Regions from separate parts of the Alteromonas sp. 5NS40-0096 genome, predicted to be linked through region 1. Evidence: predicted binding sites of a transcription regulator. Region 1 holds the regulator's gene; each other region holds the start of a gene.
The links. The regulator sigma-54, encoded in region 1, starts transcription at its own class of promoters, with help from an activator protein. The targets are predictions, from matches to a motif close to GTTGGCACGNNNNTNGNNT.
Positions count from the first base shown of each region.

Region 2: AC27G9_RS11775 (DUF3192 domain-containing protein) is a predicted target of sigma-54. The motif match lies at 2,775-2,793, and genes of this name have one in related genera.
Region 3: AC27G9_RS20620 (DUF4097 family beta strand repeat-containing protein) is a predicted target of sigma-54. The motif match lies at 2,582-2,600, and genes of this name have one in related genera.
Region 4: AC27G9_RS05495 (FlgO family outer membrane protein) is a predicted target of sigma-54. The motif match lies at 3,044-3,062, and genes of this name have one in related genera.

Region 1 is NZ_BAAJLQ010000002.1:275,395-280,045, forward strand. It holds gene rapZ (RNase adapter RapZ) at 1-593, opposite strand, end outside; gene ptsN (PTS IIA-like nitrogen regulatory protein PtsN) at 618-1,061, opposite strand; gene hpf (ribosome hibernation promoting factor) at 1,071-1,358, opposite strand; gene AC27G9_RS07160 (RNA polymerase factor sigma-54) at 1,384-2,868, opposite strand; gene lptB (LPS export ABC transporter ATP-binding protein) at 2,975-3,700, opposite strand; gene lptA (lipopolysaccharide transport periplasmic protein LptA) at 3,700-4,263, opposite strand; gene lptC (LPS export ABC transporter periplasmic protein LptC) at 4,232-4,651, opposite strand, start outside.
Region 2 is NZ_BAAJLQ010000003.1:414,013-418,663, reverse strand. It holds gene AC27G9_RS11790 (CHASE domain-containing protein) at 1-713, shown strand, start outside; gene AC27G9_RS11785 (outer membrane beta-barrel protein) at 842-1,435, opposite strand; gene AC27G9_RS11780 (GNAT family N-acetyltransferase) at 1,638-2,234, opposite strand; gene AC27G9_RS11775 (DUF3192 domain-containing protein) at 2,374-2,736, opposite strand; gene AC27G9_RS11770 (hypothetical protein) at 2,905-3,246, shown strand; gene syd (SecY-interacting protein) at 3,280-3,825, opposite strand; gene queF (NADPH-dependent 7-cyano-7-deazaguanine reductase QueF) at 3,904-4,651, shown strand, end outside.
Region 3 is NZ_BAAJLQ010000011.1:34,534-39,184, forward strand. It holds gene AC27G9_RS20610 (sulfite exporter TauE/SafE family protein) at 1-588, shown strand, start outside; gene AC27G9_RS20615 (pyridoxal phosphate-dependent aminotransferase) at 608-1,780, shown strand; gene AC27G9_RS20620 (DUF4097 family beta strand repeat-containing protein) at 1,828-2,484, opposite strand; gene AC27G9_RS20625 (outer membrane protein assembly factor BamE) at 2,709-3,065, opposite strand; gene recN (DNA repair protein RecN) at 3,177-4,651, opposite strand, start outside.
Region 4 is NZ_BAAJLQ010000001.1:1,200,357-1,205,007, reverse strand. It holds gene AC27G9_RS05520 (DUF8198 family protein) at 1-173, opposite strand, end outside; gene trxC (thioredoxin TrxC) at 315-734, opposite strand; gene AC27G9_RS05510 (elongation factor P hydroxylase) at 919-1,497, shown strand; gene AC27G9_RS05505 (ATP-NAD kinase family protein) at 1,490-2,623, shown strand; gene AC27G9_RS05500 (YfcL family protein) at 2,641-2,937, shown strand; gene AC27G9_RS05495 (FlgO family outer membrane protein) at 3,102-3,725, shown strand; gene AC27G9_RS05490 (FlgO family outer membrane protein) at 3,730-4,473, shown strand; gene AC27G9_RS05485 (FlgO family outer membrane protein) at 4,476-4,651, shown strand, end outside.

The sequences.
Region 1 (4,651 bases):
AGGTGCTTAAGATCGGGTTCCCAGTGAGGGTTGGGTAAAAAGCGGGCGTCAAACACGTAATCCGCATCTTTGGGGATACCGTGTTTAAAACCGAATGATTCAAATACGAGTACTAAACGAGAACTTTTTTTGCCTAAAATTCTCTCTCTGATGAGCTCAGCCAGTTGATGGATGGAAAAGCCATCAGTGTCGATATACAAATCGGCGCGTTCAGCGATAGGGGCGAGTAACCCGGATTCGGCTTTAATGGCCTGAGACAAGGACTTATTGAGTTTGGTTAAGGGGTGTAATCTGCGTGTTTCGCTGAAGCGTTTAACTAGAATGTCGTCACTGGCATCAATGTAGACGATGGTCATATCCCAAGTGTCAGGCATGTAGTCCAGTATTTCTACAAGGTCTGCGGGATCTTTTGGTAAGTTTCGAACATCAATACTAACGGCGACTTGGTCGTATTCATCCACCACAGTGTGCGTGAGTGTCGGCAAAAGGTTAACAGGAATGTTATCTACGCAATAATAGCCTAAGTCTTCTAATGCGCGTAAGGCTACAGATTTCCCAGAGCCTGAACGTCCACTTATGATAATTAGTTTCACGGCCCCGTCTCCCTGTATGGTGCGTTAGGCTAATGCTTGAAGAATGTCGTCACTCGTTTTGGCGTTTCGAATCGCTTTAACGGTCGATTTGTCGCTTAGTTTACCCGCTACGGTTGCTAATGTCTGCAAATGCCCCTCGGTTTGCTCTTCTGGCACAAGCAGAGCAAAAAAGATATCGACAGGTTGATCATCGATGGCATCAAAATTTATCGCGGGCGTGCTGGTGACAATAATTGCGGTTACCCGCTCCAGGCCTGCTAGTCTGCCATGGGGAAGAGCAATACCATTACCGATTCCCGTGCTTCCCATACGTTCGCGATTTAACAGTGCACTCAATACGGTAGATTGTTCAACAGACGGGTGATTGTTAGCGGCAATTTCGCTAATAATCTCTAGAATTCGTTTTTTACTATTGCACTGGACCGCACATTGCGTGCGATCCAGGCTGACTATGGCTGTGATATCCATCAGATAGGGTTAGTGCCTTTTCAGTTTTTCCTTATGCTTGATCACTTGGCGATCAAGCTTGTCTACCATACTATCGATGGCGGCGTACATGTCTTCATTTTCCGATGAGGCAAACACTTCCGCTCCGCTAAGGTGCATCGTAGCTTCTGCTTTTTGATTAAGTTTTTCGACATTGAGGATAACATGCACGTTAGATATGTGGTCGAAGTGACGTTCTAGCTTGCTGAACTTGGTGTCGACATAGTTACGCAAAGAATCAGTTATTTCAACATGATGACCAGTAAGGTTTATTTGCATATTTCGTCTTCCTTATAGGTGGAGCCTAAATCAGGCTTTTTCGTTGGTTAGACGGGGGAATCGAGAGAGACTCCCGGTATTTTGCTATTGTCCGCCGGGCAACTTTAATTCCTTGGTCGGCCAACAATTGAGCAATCTTACTATCACTTAATGGTTTACTCGGGGTCTCAGCGGCAACCAGTTTCTTGATCAACGCTCGAATCGCGGTTGACGAACATTCTCCACCAGACTCCGTTGCCACGTGGCTCGAGAAGAAATACTTCAACTCGTAGATACCGCGAGGCGTATGCATATATTTTTGGGTCGTAACGCGAGAGATGGTGGATTCATGCATATCGACCATTTCTGCTACATCGTTTAACACCATTGGTTTCATCATTTCTGGACCGTGTTCGAAGAAACCCATTTGCTGTTGGACAATACAATTTGCCACCTTCATCAGCGTATCGTTTCTCGATTCTAGGCTTTTGATAAACCACTTGGCTTCTTGCATATGTGAGCGAATAAATTGTGAATCACTGCTGCTTCGCGCACTTTTACTCATCGCAGCGTACTGCTGATTAATGCTGAGTTTCGGCAAACTATCCGGGTTGAGTTCAACCACCCAACGGCCGTTCTTCTTCGCGACTGATACATCCGGAATGACGTATTCAGGCTCTTTGGTAATTAACGCTGAGCCCGGTCTAGGATTAAGCCCTTGCAAAAGCACCATTGCTTCTCTGAGCTGGTCTTCTTTTAGCTTAGTCTTACGCATCAGTGTTCGGTAATCTTTGCTACCGAGCAAATCCGCGTAATCGGTTAGCAGCATTTTTGCTTCTGCTAGCCAAGGTGTATCAGGGGGAAACTGATTGAGTTGCACCAATAAACATTCCTGCGGCGTCCGAGATCCTGAACCTAAGGGGTCGAATTGTTGAATTCGCTTCAATACACATTCGACTTCATCCTCTTCGATAAGTTCCTCTGTCTCGTCATCGGTATTCACACTTTGCAGAATATCTTCAACGGTTACCGTTAAATACCCTGACTCATCGATTGAGTCGATAATCGCCATTGCGATTACACGGTCGATATCACTAAATGGTGTCAGACCCATCTGCCAAAGCAAGTGAGCTTGGATATCGTCGGTGGTCTCGCCTTGAAATACTTGGTCGTCATCTGATGCTGCCATAGGTGCAGGGGCCGAAGACGCTGAATAATACTCATCCCATGTACTGTCGATAGGAAGTTCGTCGGGTAACCCGTCTTTTTCTAATGCATCAGAGGTTTCAATATTATCTGAACTAGGTGCAGGAGCTTCGGCAGTGGCATCGTTTTCACTGTCTAAGTTACTTTTTTGCGGTTGATCGCCATCGCCAATATCTTCGACTTCTAAGAGTGGATTTGAGTCGAGTGCTTCTTGGATTTCCTGCTGCAAGTCGAGCGTAGAGAGCTGCAAAAGCTTGATCGCTTGTTGCAACTGAGGGGTCATTGTGAGTTGTTGACTAAACTTTAGCTGTAAAGAAGGTTTCATCTACGTCTTAACTTTCTCATTTTCCTGCTTTTTTACCTTAAACAATGAACCGAGTGCAAGTCCGAATTGCGGTTCCTGTTGGCTCATTTGTAACCCGCTATACTAACTATAGCTTGAATTGCTCTCCTAGGTATACATCTCTTACTTTTTGATTGCTTAAAACTTGCTCTGCGGAGCCCTGAGCAATCAATTCCCCATGACTAACAATGTAGGCTTTTTCACAAACATCAAGGGTTTCACGCACATTGTGGTCGGTTATTAGGATGCCAATTCCGCGGTCGCGCAGATGTTGAATTATTTTTTTTATGTCGTTTACCGAAATGGGGTCGACGCCAGCAAAAGGTTCATCTAGCAATATGAACTGTGGGTTGGCCGCCAACGCTCTCGCAATTTCCACTCGACGCCGTTCTCCACCCGACAAACTCATCCCATTGCTGTTGCGAATATGGTTGATGTTAAATTCGTCCAGCAAAGCGTCAGCTTCCTCTTCTTGTTGCTGACGGTTTAAGTCTTTTCGGGTTTGTAAAATCGCCATGACGTTTTCGTGTACCGTCATTTTGCGGAAAATAGACGCTTCTTGAGGTAAATAACCGATACCTTGGCGCGCGCGCTCATGCATAGGTTGGTGTGTCAGTTCGTTGTCATCAATGTGGATGCTACCCTTGTTCAGTGGCACCAAACCAACAATCATGTAAAACGTTGTCGTCTTACCCGCGCCGTTTGGGCCGAGTAGTCCAACGATTTCGCCACTGGATACCGACAAGCTCACATCGCGTACCACTTGCCTAGAACGATAGGATTTTGCCAAATGAGAGGCAGTTAATGTAGCCATTACTTTGGTTGGTCCTCGTCGTTTTTATCTTCGTCTTTAGATTCGACTTGGTCGGTCAGATCTTTGATGGCTTCAGGCCTAAACACAGTAGTGACTCTGCCATTTTGTTGCTCCGACCCTTGTGCCAACATCTGTTCTTTTTCCATGTCATAGGTAATGGTATCACCGCGCACCATACTGGTGTCTTGCTGTAGCTCTGCATTTCCTTTCAGTGAAATTTTGCGTTTGCTCACTTCATAGCGAATTTCATTGGCCTTGGCATTCACCGATTTACCGTCGGTGACTTGCTGGGTATAGCTCGCGGGATTGCCTCGCGCGATGAATACTTCGTTGCCTTCGCCATCAGTGGCAACCACTTCGACCTCATCCGCTTCGATAACTAACGAGCCTTGGGTGATGTAAACATCAGTTTTGAACAGTGATATTTTGTTAATTCCATCAACAAACTGAGACGCTGAGTCGACTTTTATCGGCTTAGTAAAGTCGGTCTCGTCAGCCAGTGCAAAAGTACTAGCGCTGAGGGCCAGTAAACTAGCTGCCAGGTTTATAAGTGGTTTGTACATGATCAATTAACTCGTATTGTCTGGTATGCAAATCGGCATTGAAGCCATTGCTATTTATAACGTATTGCCCGCCGATTATTACCACGGGCTGATCCGACGTCATGGTTTTTTTGTTCAAGTCGATTTCGATAAACTCTGTTTTTATTGTCTGAACAAAATCGTCGTCGCTCATATTGGTTATGACAACATCTGTTTCTAGCTGAATCAAGTTGTTGTCATAAAGTGTCCCTTCCTTTGCTGTCACCTGCCATGGCGATTCATTTTCACCCACGTATACGGTATACATCGGGTTTTGAAACAGCACGAAACCCAATAGGTCGTAGTGTTCCATTGTGGTAGCGAACACCTCATGATTCAACTTACCATCTGTGTCATACATAGTCGTGGT
Region 2 (4,651 bases), on a different contig from region 1:
AATATGATCCTATGGGTTTCGCAATTACTCTCCCTGTGTATCAGGACGGCATTGTTCCGATCAACAGCGAACAAAGAAGAAAAAAGATTATTGGTTACTTAGCGGGCGTTTATTCGGTTGAAGAATTGACTAAACCTCAGACAACAGATTTGTTAGCAAACGATTTTAATATTCTTATTCGTGATAGTGAAAACAATGAAAATCGGATCGAGCTTACATCGGGAGAGGCGTCAAGCCACTCAACGTCAACACAAATCGAGGCGTATGGCAGCAGCCTTCACTTTACACTAACTGCAACAAAAGCGTTCGCTCACTCGCGATTTCACGTGTATTGGCTCATTTTACCCGTATCACTTTTGTTATTTGGCATTACCATTTTCTTTTTCTTGCAACGATTAGAAATCCAAAACCACAAGTTAAACAAAACGCTGAGAGACTTAGAAACCGCTCTCAAAGAAGTTGATGCTTTGAAAAAAAGAGAAAAAGAAAACATCTACCGGGCCACTGTGCATGGTACCCAGCACATTATGAACAACTTATTAAATCAGTTGACACTGGTCAGCATGGAAATTGAAAAAAATGCACATTTTAATCCACTGGTGGCTGCGTCTTTTGAAAACATGAAAGCGCAAGCGTTGGAGTTAGTCGATAAGCTTTCTTCAGTAGAAGAAGTTGAAGAGCAAGCTATCAAGGAGTCGATAAGGCCGAAGTGAAAATCAACCTTAATACAGGATGGCTAAAGGTTAATAATTAAAAATGCCCAGCATTGAGCTAGGCATTTCATCTTTCAATTTAAAGCTTCTCGCTACATTTTTGCCGATGCACACGAGCTAATTGCGCTTTAGAATGAGTAGCGAACCGTTGCAGTTACCATATCGAAATCTTCAAATAGGCGATAAGTCGCACCCACAGAGATATCTTCAGTTACAAAATAACGTCCACCGACTTTCAAAGTCACGTCATTGATTTCAGCATCATCGATATCGATGTAACCAAGTTCTGCCAATCCTTCGAAGTTGTCAGAGAACATTGAACGTAGGCCAATTGTTGCGCCGAAGCCACTCTCATCATTAGACGCACTTGCGCCACCGAAACTAGCATCTACGCCCAGTCTTTCGTAAGACACTATGCCGTAAAAATCAATGCTGTCAGCCGCTTCGACTCGATAGCCAAGGCCAACAGACAACAAATCAAAACCAACATCTGCTCCTGAAATATCGGTATCGCCGTCTGAGTATTCAATACGCGTGACAAAGTTATCAGCAAATTGGTAAGCGCCTGCGACTTTAAAGCCTTTCGCTTTATCGTTGATACTTTCATCATCAACTTGAGCATAACCGGCTTCCACATAGTTCCAGCTTGGAGATGCCGCGAAAGCGGTTGAAGCGAAAGTAGAAGCGAGAAGAGTTACTGCTGCAATTTTAGTAAGTTTCATTACATATCCTTGTTTACTAATTAAAACCGCACTGAACAGTGCGACGCGCAGATTACTAATAACTCGCTATTTTGCAAGCAAATTTTATTTATATCGAAGATAAGAAGTCAGATTTAAATAAAATTGAGAGCTGACCACTGTATGAGTAACGAGTCGCCGAAGGCTCTTTGTTTGACGTAGCAAATAAGCTCATAGGGAGCCGCTATTTGGGTTTTCTTCGATACATGACTTGACCCGTTATCCGTCCGATGGATAGATCATCTACCCCTTCGTATCCACCATCTTCGAAAAACGCTTGGTATTTGGGCACCGTAACAAAAACCGCTGCGCCATCTGTTACGTCATTATCAAGTAAAATACTGTCTATCGCGCCCATCAACATGTGACCTAAACCCAAGTGCTGACTGTCTGGATGCACGGCAATGAATCCAATCATGTGGAAGTGGGTAGCGGGTATCAAGCTGCGTATTTTTTCTTCTTTTTCTAACATTTGTCGGGTGCCAAATAACCCAGCGGTTAGCAGCATTTTTAATCGCCAATGCCATAGCCGCCCCGCATTTGCACTATCACTTGGCTCGCTCAAGCACACAACGGCGAGCAGTCTTTCACCGTCGAACAGTCCGATCATTGGATGTTCAGCATCCCAAAACGTATTCAGCTCTTCCCTAATAGCAGAGCGTAGACGGCTCTCGTACCCGTCTTTTTCCGATTGAAAAATATCGAGGAAAAGGGGATCGTCGAAATAAGCGTTATAGAGTAAAGAAGCCGCAACATTGATATCGTCATGGCTGAGGTGCATGGCTTTTATCGCCGACACATCTATTGAATCTTGTAATTCCACCGCTTTCTCCTAGCCCAAATGTTTTGGAAGTAAAAGAAAACTGTACAATAAAAAAACAAGAATGTTAACGAGCTGTTAACATTCTTGCGAGCGATATTTAGAATTGGCTGTAAGCCGCTTCTCCCCATCCGATCAAAGCACCATCTTTAAATACCAGTGGCGTACACTCGTCTTTTGTCGTCACGCCATCCCCTGCCATTTTTTGTGTGCGATAAAATAGCACGCGATAATCGGCGTCATCTTGTTTGTAACGTTCGCTAAAATCCGCGACACCCATGCGTTTTACAACCGCTTCGTAAGTCATATCTGTCTCGAGTTTAGAAATATGCTTGCGATTGTTGTACTCGCGATCTTGCCAATCAGAACTATAGTGACTGTCACCGTCACCACCAACGGAAATAACACATCCAGATAAAAATGCGGGAGAAAGTAGTGCCAAAGCCATAACTGCGTGTTTCATAGTATTCCTTTTTTTAGAAAATATCGTTTCACACTAACAAACAAGTTTAAGGCCAACTTTTTATATCATTGAATTTTAAAGATTTTAACTAAAAACAAAAAAAACAACATGCGATTTTGAAGTAAAAAATGCTATAAATTGGTTAAATTGACTAACACAGGTAACGTCGTGACATCTTCTCAAACGACCCAAGCTCTCATTTTAATTTGCCATTCTCTCGTTGAAGAAGGAAAAAAGCCATCTGTCGGACTTTTACGAGGCAAGGCTAGCTTCAAAGTATCAGTATCGGAAGCCATTGAGGCCATCAAGCACTTTAATACGTTGTCGACACAGGAATCGCAAAATGAAGTGGTTGCCTCAACATCGAGTGCTCCCACCTCAGTACCAAAGCAAATGCAGCAACGACTAACGCAGCTCGAAGACGAAATAAAACAACTGCATCAAACCAATACCGACTTAGAAAATAGAATTGATAAACTCGAATCCCTCGTATTGAGAACCTTTGATTAACAGCGGGCCGAGTATAACTGCCATTGGCAATTGCTATTCAATTTGTGCGATTGGCACCAATGAATCTAAAAAAGTCGCTAAATTCGGCGCAACTTCGGACTTAGCCTCTTTACCGACAGGCTCTAACACAACTGCCCCACTTTCATTATCTATACTGAGAATGAAATTTTCATCATCCGTCAGCGCAAAAAATAGTGTAATAGGCTGTTTTAATCTGCGCTTCATCATGACATGACCAATAAGGTTTTCTTGCAATCGGTCGAAATCTTCGTCGTTCCAGACTTGCAACAATTCACATACGCCCTGTTGTGCTTCAGCACGCCAGCCCATTCCCCAATAGGCGCTAAAATACTCACAAAAATCTGGATGTATTTGTATGTCGAGCGCGTGTTCCAAATCGCTAAAAGAACGTTTAGGCTCTTGCTTTATCGGTGCCCAATTTACCAGCCCATCAATTTCTTCCTGGTCGGCAATACAAGGAGATTGCCACTCTGAGTCTTTTTCAATGGGTAACAACAATTTAGCTAGCTTCGCCCGCTCAAAAAATTGCCGTAAAGCGCTTTCTACATTGTTCTGCATATCGATTTTGTCTGCTTTTCAGTTACAATACGCGGCATATCCGCTGAATGCGGCAAGTGTACGACTTAATTGGTAAATATGACAGATAAACAGACTGCCCCGTTAACGCTCTCTGAGGACCTAACACTAGGTAAACAAGTGAGCTATATCGAAACCTATTCACCTGAACTATTGCAACCCGTTCCGCGAACAGTTGGCAGAACAGCTATCCAGCTTCCGCAAACTTTGCCATTTGATGGTATTGATATCTGGAATGGTTACGAACTTTCTTGGCTGAATGCAAAAGGCAAACCTGTCATTGCAATTTTACAATGTAATGTACCCATAGACTCGCCAAACTTGATTGAATCCAAATCGTTCAAACTGTATTTGAATAGCTTTAACCAATCAACGATGCAGAGTGCAGCTCAAGTTGAAGCGCTATTGCAAAAAGACTTGTCCAATTGTGCCGGCAAGCAAGTTGAAATCAAGCTCTATTCAGCACCCGAGTTTGACCAATTGAATTTGGGGCAATTACAGGGAACCGTTATCGACGATTTAGACGTTGAAATTACGCAGTACCAACCAGGGCCGAGTTTTTTAGCCACGACAGACGAACAAGCCGATGAAACGCTAATAAGCCACCTGTTGAAGTCCAATTGTTTAATTACGAGTCAACCCGACTGGGCCAGCGTATTAATTCGTTACAGCGGTAAAAAAATCTGCCATGAAAGTATGCTGAAATACATCGTATCGTTTAGACAACACAACGAATTCCACGAGCAGTGTGTAGAGCGTCTATACTACGATATATTAACGCAGTGTAATCCAGAGAAATTAACCGTTT
Region 3 (4,651 bases), on a different contig from region 1:
GCGGTGGACTTTGATGTGCTGAGAACTTGGGCCATATGGCTGATTTCTGGCTCAATCGTGGGTGTATTGATCGCCCAGTATTCAAGCAGCAGTTCCCTCATTTTAATATTTGCCGCTGGGGTATTGGTTTATTCCGTTTACTTTATTTTTCCTGACAAAGTAGTTCGTCCGGGAGTGTATTTTTCGATGCCAACGGGAGCAGGTAGAGCAACCATGGCTTTTGTTCTCGGTGGTTTCTCCGCTCTACTCGGTATTGCTGGCGGTACACCAACAGTGATAGCGATGGTAATGTGCCGACGCACTATTCAAGAGGCCGTAGCCACTGCGGCAGGTGTCGGTTTTTTGATAGGGCTACCCGGTGCAATAGGCTTTTTGGTAATGACCCAAACGGAAGGAGCGAACTTGCCGTTTGGCACCGTAGGATATGTCAATTTACCCGCTCTCATCGCCATCAGTATCGGCTCTATTTTCACCGCGCCAATCGGCGCAAATATGGCGCACAGCTTTAGCGAGCGCAAACTTAAACGTTTATTCGGAATGTATTTGGTGCTCGTTTCAATTGGAATGTTCATCAAAGCTGCATCGTAATCGACATGAGGAAATAATAATGACACTAAACGTCTCAAGAAGGCACTTTATGCAGGGCGGAGTCGCGGTATCTGCTCTTGCTGGTTCAGGGATATTAGCTAACGCTGGTATTGCTAATGCAGCATCAATGAAAACCATGCCTGTATTTGGTCCAGCACCAGGTATTGCCAAATTAAATGCCAATGAAAACCCCTACGGACCGAGCGACTTGGCGCTAAAAGCCGTTGCTCAAGCGGCAAGCGACGGTGGAGCCTATTACGCTTATAATGCGGCCATGTATTTGTGGGATATGATCGCTGAAAAGCACGGCTTGTCTAAAGCCAATATTGCGATCAGTGCGGGCTCAAGCCCTGTGTTGTCATATGCAGCATTGTTTGCTTCCGACAAAGGCAAAATCCTCGGCCCCGATTTGTTTTGGGATACCACGTCAAGAGCACCAGAAAAACAGGGTAAAGGTGAAATTGTAAGGGTGGCAAACACTGCCGAATTAGATATTGATCTCGACGCCATGTACGGAGCGATTGATGACTCTGTAGCAATGGTACATGTAACCAACCCGAACAACCCTACTGGTAAAATCCTGGACCCCAAAAAGTTGGAGGCATTTTGTATTAAGGCTTCGAAAAAGACGCTGGTATTAGTGGACGAGGCATACAATGAACTAACAGACGATCCTCCTAAGCACAGCATGATCCCGTTGGTGAAGCAGGGCCACAACATTGTTGTGGCGAGAACGTTTTCTAAAATATACGGGCTGGCGGGAATGCGCGTTGGTTATTTAATCTCATCAGAGCCGAATATTGAACAAATCAACCGCTTTGGCATGGGAGCATATACGCTGAACCAAGCTGGGTTAGCTGCGGCTATCGCGAGCTACAATGACGAGGCATTTATTCAGTTCTCAAAAGATAAAATTGTCGAGGCCCGATCGATGGTTATGGATGCTGTTAAAGCTAACGGATTGTCAGCACTACCAAGTAGTACCAATTTTGTTTACGTTAACCTTGGAAAAGACGCAGATACGGATATCTTTCAGCAGGCCATGGCGGAACAGAATGTAATGATCAGAGGTAAGTACAGAACATATAACCAGTGGTCTAGGGTCAGTATGGGGAAAATAGAAGATGTGAAAATGTATGTTGATGCAGTGCCAAAAGCGCTGGATTTAATGTACAAACGCATTAAAGCGTAGAACGAAAAAAGGAGAGCGACGCTCTCCTTTTTTATTGCAACTCGCGATTAATAATTGTCGTAATCGCGCTCTACTTTCTCTTCCAAGTAGCTGGGGATTTCTAGTTCGACTTCACGTTTTAGAATGATTTTACCGTTTACCGATACGCCATCTTCAATGCGAAGAGTCGGTGGGTTAGATTTACCGCCCCAGCGACTGCTCTGTTCTTCGTAGACGATATTGCCATTTACTTCGGTATCATCTTCGAGGGTTATATCGCCATTGATAGTTTCAATGTCGCCACCGACTTTGGCACTCTCTAACGAGATATCACCATTAACGGTTTCTACGTCATCACCAATGTCTGCACCTTTTCCAAGATTAATATCACCGTTCACTGTTTCAATGCTGTCGCGTACGGAAAGGTTTTTGCCAGCTTCGATATCACCGTTTACCGCTTCTGCTTCATCGATGGTGACATCATCGCCCATCTCGATACCACCGTTTACAGTAGAAACTTCTTCTGCTGTAACCTTGTTACCCAGTTCAATCCCGCCATTAACGGTGGAGAGTTCGCCGACACTGCGACCATCTCTAATATCGATGCCACCAAACACACTCGATACATCGCCATCATCGGCGTGACCGCCAACGTGAATAACACAGCCCGATAAGCCTAACGCCATTGCAATAAACATAGGTGGAACAATTGTTTTTTTAATCATGTTGATATCCATAAGAGACCTTTTTCATCGTTATTAGTTGTGTCGTTACTAAACCCTGAAAGGTTTAAAACAAAGTTGGAAAAAACTTATCTTTAATAGGCAGAGACTATGCCAAAAGTTTAACTATATGAAAAATATGGATATTTTTATTTTTGTCAGGAAAGGGGAAATAGAGAGTTAGCCCAAATCACTAAAAAATAGTGAATTGGGCTGAATTTGATGAATTACTGATCTAACGGAGTGTTAAAGTCTTCAGACAGTTCAAAATCGCCTTCTATCGAGACAATTTGCTCTTCTTCAAAATTAATGATCATGCGCTTCTCAAAATCTGGACCACGCTTTGCCATACCTCTTTTCATTTTGTACACATAATACCAAGTATCATGGTCGAAAGAGTCTTGGATAACAGGGCGCCCAAGTACGAATATGACTTGTTCTTTTGTCATACCGATTCGCAATTTTTCTACATCGCGCTCGTCAAGAAAGTTTCCTTGCGGCACATCTATTCGGAAAATCCAGTTTGAACAGCCAGCGGCAGTGATTGAAAATACAAAAAGGAAACAGAGTTGGTACAGCTTCATAGCTAATTTACATCCAGTTGATCGGTATTTCTTATGTGAGCCACACGCTCACATTTTTATTATATCGGCAGCGAATGCTACCTTACTCATCTATGACCAATCAACTGCTTATTAGTTCGATTCCGTGCTTTTCAATAATTCTTTAGCGTTAGCAATAGCAGAATGTGTAATTTCATCACCTGCAAGTAACCTTGCCAATTCATTCACACGAGCTTGTTCAGTCAACGCTAACATCTGAGTTTCAGTGCTCTTGCCATCGGTTTGTTTCGTTACAAACAACTGGTTGTGGGCTCTTGCAGCCACTTGCGGCAAATGCGTGACACAAATAACTTGGTTATCTTGGCCGAGTTCCCGCAATAGTTGGCCTACTACCGATGCAGTTGGGCCACTAATACCCGTATCTACTTCGTCAAAGATCATAGTTGGCGTGGCACTTTCTGATTTGGTGATTACCTGAACCGCAAGGCCTATACGCGAGAGTTCACCACCAGATACCACCTTATCGAGTTTATCTGGTGTTTGCCCAGGGTTAGTCGACACTAAAATACTGATGGTATCTTGTCCAAGAGACTGAGGTTGTAACTGTTCATTAAACGCTACCATTACTTTTACTTGCGCATGGGGTAGGTTCATTTTGCGTACTTTGGTTTCAATTTGCTGGCTGAGAACGTTCGCTGCTTTGATTCTCGATTTTGACAGTTTTTCACTGGCTTCGCGGTAATCGTTCAACGCTGAGGCCACATCATCTTCTAACGTCTCTAATTTGCTTTCGTCAGCATTCAATGATGCAAATTCGTCTGCCAATTCTTGATGATGCAAATGCAATGATTCAGGTTGCACACCATGCTTTCTGGCTAAGTCCATGGCTTGTGAATATCGCTGCTCAACATGTTGAAGCCGTAATGGATCAATTTCCAACTGCTCGCAATAGCTCCTGAGTTCATGGGCTGCTTCTTCAATCTGAATAGCGGCTTCACTGAGCATACTGACAATTGGTGCCAGGTTTTCATCATGCTCTTGCAGTTCACTCAACCTATCCGTACTTTGCTTGACTACAGAAGCGGCGTTAAATTCATCATTATCGTACAGATTATAGAAACTGGTTTGTGCTTGCTCTAACAGCGTTTGCCCGTGACTCAACCGCTTGTGTTCGGCTTCCAGTTCCTCGAATTCCCCTTGTGCAATAGCGAATTCATCCAGTTCTGCGACCTGATAAGACAATAACTGATGCCGGTCGGCTCTTTGTTGTGCTTCACCTTTTAGCCTTTGTAGCTCTGAAGTTAACGTTTTCCAATTGCCAAAGGTTGTTTTTACATCGCTCAATAGTTTCGGGTGTTTGGCAACGGTATCTAGCGTACGGCGTTGATAATCCTCTTTCAGTAGCTGCAAGTGAGTATTTTGGCCGTGAATGGCCAATAGGTACTGCCCAAGGTCTTTGAGTTGTTGCAGCGATACAGGCGTGCCATTAATGAACGCTTTTGAACGGCCCTCTTTAGAGACAACTCTTCGAATAAAACACGCAGCTTCATCGTCATCTTGGGTGAGTTCATGCTTAGCCAACCAACTTGCTGCAAGTGGGATATCCA
Region 4 (4,651 bases), on a different contig from region 1:
ATAGCCAACTGGTATTTTTGTTGCGACGCTAAATCGGCATGACTTGCGAGCAGCCGCTCACATTGCCACTGTTGCAAATGACCTATCTCATCAAGCAGCCCCATCTTGTCTGCGAGGTCTCGCTTGGCATTAACCGCATGTAAATGACCGATAATTTTGTCTGATGTGCTCATGTGACTCCATCGTGCATCAGGGTGGGTGTAGCTTGTCGAAAAAAACACTTTTATTCAAGTTGAGCCGCGGAATTTACCGCGATGTGTTGAGCTTTCTCGAATAAAACATGCCAAGTCAAATGCAACAAACCCAATAAATAATTAGCTTTGGTTTAACCACTGTACGAACTGATTGGCGGGTAAAGCCCCTGACAGTCTGTCGATTTCTCTGCCATTGATACACTTAGCCAGTGTGGGGATGGAGCGAATGTTGTGTTCAGCCGCAGCCATTTGTTGCGCTTGCGTGTCGACTTTTAAAAACAACATTTGACCGTGCAGCTGTTCTGCCACTTGAGTAAAGGTGGGAGCAAATTGCAGACAGGGGCCACACCAAGGAGCCCAAAAGTCGACGACAATCGGCAAGTCATTTTTTTGGATGTGCCGAGCCAGTTGACTGCCATTGACTTCCAACGGTGCGGCGCCGAGTACCTGCTGTTTACATTTGCCACAGGTGGCCTCATTGGCCTTTTTGCCTTGTGGTATTCGGTTTATCGCACCGCAGTGGTGACAAACGATATGCATGAAGATTACCCTTGTGATTGCGCTGACATCATGTCGAATAATGTGGGCGCGTCCTGCTAAATTTTCAAGAGTTGGAGCAAAGTGGTAGGTTGCTCTGATTGAAAATTGGGTATAACGATGAGTCGATTCGCAGGTCAGAAGCTGATAAAATGCGCCACCAATTTTCTCCGTTAGCAAGTGATTGATGTTGAGTCGAGTCGTACCATTGAGTTGCCCATCTGAACGCCCAGATCCTGATGTTTGTGCGTTGATTGATTTATTTGCTGATACCTTCTACCAAGAATTCAACACCAAATTGATACGAGGGGAGCACGAGCCTATTTATCTGCCCGCAGGCCAGGGTAAACCTTACGCGCAGATTGTATTTGCTCATGGATTTTTCTCTAGTGCATTGCATGAGATAGCGCATTGGTGTGTAGCTGGGGAGAGGCGTCGTCAACTCGAAGACTATGGCTATTGGTATTGCCCAGATGGCCGTGATGAGGAGCAGCAAGCAGAGTTTGAAAAGGTAGAAATCAAACCTCAGGCAATTGAATGGGCGTTGACCCACGCTGCAGGTCGAGTATTTCAAGTGAGTACTGATAACCTCAATGGTGTAGAGCCCGACCGATTCGCTTTCACGCAAGCGGTTAAATCAAAACTTCTGGACATGTTGCAACATGGCTTTCCTCCGAGAGCAGCACGATTTATTAAGGCGTTAGAAAGGCATTTTGGCACGTCGCCCCTCACATTCTCTACATTGGAGATGGCAAAAGATGGATAACCCTCGCAAATTTAAGCTCGGTATTGTGATCAATCCGTTTGCAGGCATTGGTGGAGCACTCGCATTAAAAGGCAGTGACGGCGAGGCAATTCGAGAGCAGGCCCTAGCGGCAGGTGCAAAAAAACTCGCGAATGACAAAATGCGCCGTGCTTTGAACAAAATTTATGACGCAGCAGATTCGATATCGGTAGTGACCGCGTCCAGAGAAATGGGAGAATACGTGTGTCGTGAGTTAGGCTTATCGACGCAAGTCGTCTATTCCTCTGCCTCATCACAAACCGAAGCGATCGATACCGAAAATGCTGTACGCGAGATTCTCAAACACGATATCGATTTATTGCTATTTGCCGGAGGCGACGGTACCGCACGTAATGTTTGCCATATTGTTGAACAACGGGTACCTGTTTTAGGCGTGCCGGCAGGGTGTAAAATCCATTCTGGTGTCTATGCCGTTAGCCCACCCGCGGCAGGCGAAGTACTGAAATCAATGGTCAACGGCGATTTGGTAAGCGAAATCGACGCAGAAGTCAGAGATATTGATGAAACGGCATTTCGCCAAGGAAAAGTGATTGCGAAACCCTTCGGTGAAATGCGGGTGCCAAATGAATTGACCTACATTCAGGCTGTCAAAGCCGGGGGTAAAGAAAGTGAAGAATTGGTGCTTATGGATATCGCTGCACACATCACGAATGTGATGGACGATGAAGAAGACACTTATTTTGTCATGGGGTCTGGCTCAACGGTCGCCTCGATAATGGAAGAACTCGGATTGCAAAATACCTTGCTTGGTGTCGACGTCGTCTACCGTGGCGAGGTGGTAAAATCTGATGCGACAGCAAACGATTTGATTGAGATTGCAAAAACAGCACCCGTGAAATTGGTGATAACTGTCATCGGGGGGCAAGGGCATATATTCGGTCGTGGAAATCAGCAAATTAGCCCAGATCTCATTCGCGAAGTTGGCAAAGAAAACATACTCATTGTCGCGACTAAAAATAAATTAAACGGCCTCGCAGGCAAACCTTTGCGGCTCGATACGTCCGATGAAAAATTAGATGAGATGCTGGCGGGCCAATTTTCTGTGATAACCGGTTACAACGACAAAGTCTTGTATCCCGCGCTCTAAACAATGTTAGGAAACTTATGAATACCGAACCCCTCGCACCACGTGTTTATCTCGACGCAATCCATCAGATTGAACAAGCGCTGGATGCCGTTGTTGATCACGGTAGCGATGACGAACTCTTTGTTGCCAGTTACTTACAAGGCCATTTTGCCGTCGAATCTAAACGGCTTGAGATGGACGACGAGGCGACGTTGGAAAAATTGAACGATATTATGCAAGCCAGTCTGAACCGCGCATTTGAGGCTGGAGAGCTTGAGTCAGAAGACCAAATCCATGTTTCTGCACTATGGAAAAAATTGAGCGGCAATCTGTAACCGTTATCGCTTTGAAACATGTGGGCAAAAGGTAAGGTTTTGCCGCTATTGCCCCAATCATGTGTACTTGGCCTACTGATTCAAAGGGCGTCAACCCAGCTAGCCTATTGGTACGTTTCTTGCGATGTGAGTGCAGTTAACTAAATTAGGCTCACGTGATTCTCATGGTATTACCATACAAAGTGAAGTTTCTGGCCACTGGCCTTATATCTGTTTGTTTGATGCTTGGGTGTGCAAGCAAAAACAATGCGCCATCTAGTGCAGAAGTCTCCTCGGGATTACCCATTCCTGCACTTGGCAACGTTGAATATCACACGCATGTTTTGGCCAACGAATTGTTTGCTGGAATGCGACCTGCCAGGCAAGCTAGGTATGCCGTTGTGGGCTTTGTCCCTGTCGATACCATGGCTTTCGACCCAAAAAATCAACATCCGCTAATGTTACTGGGCCATCAACTTGAGCAAGGGTTAATCACCGAAGCAACAAAACGCGGCTTTACTGCTCAAGAGTTTAAGTTATCGAACGATATAAAGTTAAGTGACCAAGCAGATCGCGTGTTAACGCGTGACATCGATTCTCTTTCAGGTGTTGAAAGAGTCGACTATTACATTACCGGCACTATGGTTTATCAAGAAGCCGGCGCTGTGGTCAACGTTAGAGTCATTAACGCGAGAACAAAAGATATTGTTGCTGCCGCTACGCGATTTTTTCCAGAAGATTTGTTTTGGCAGAAAGAGCAAGTTACTAGCCGTGGCGGCATGATATATAGAACAGAGAAGAAGGGGTAACCGGATGCGACAACAACTCAAATTTACCGCTGCAGTATCGCTAGTCGCAGCGCTAACGGGCTGTGTCAGTTACAACCCGCCTGAGCAATCGAAGTCGACACCTTCAAATGCGGGTGCACTTAACATCGTTGATATTGCTGCGGTCGGAGAGCCCGTTGAACCTGTTCAAGGTGAAAATGAAGAAGGCGTCGATAACTTTGGCGCAATTGGTCAACCACCTCTGTACAGCAGTGTTCAGGGGGCATACAAGGGACGCCCCTTGACTAAGCACATAGGCGACTATGTAAAAAATATGACCCAAGATCTGATTTCCAATATGGAATATGTATCGGACAAAACGCCGGTTGCCGTGACGCATTTTGCACTGTTGGACTCTGACTTACAGGCCACCAACCTGCTTGGCCAACAGATGGCTGAATCTTTTGTACACGAGCTACATAAATTTCGTATACCAGTGATCGATTACAAAGCCACAGACTACATTCGCGTGACGGATGCGGGTGACTTTTTACTGTCGAGAGATTACTTAGAACTCAACAGCAGCCTACCTTTGGAATACGTGTTAACTGGCACTATGACCAAGCACCAAGGCGGTTTTCTGGTTAATGCTCGCATCCTAGGTATTGAGTCTCGGGCTGTCGTTGCTAGCGCGCAAACTTTGGTGCCATTTTACGTTGTAGATGCTCTGATTCCGAGTGATAGCCAACGTGCAGGCATGCGTGATGGCGTAAAGCTAACTAAGGGTTAAGTATGAAGTATCTCGGGCTGCTGATGTTAAGCGTAGGGCTTTCAGGTTGTGCATCAATGACACAGGACTGGGCCTATTGGGTTGATGAAGACGGCGAGGAAATGTCAGTGCCGGAAGTAGTGAAGCCGGCAGAACAAAGTGGCCTAGTATACCGACCTGACTCGCGTGATTTTCTCCA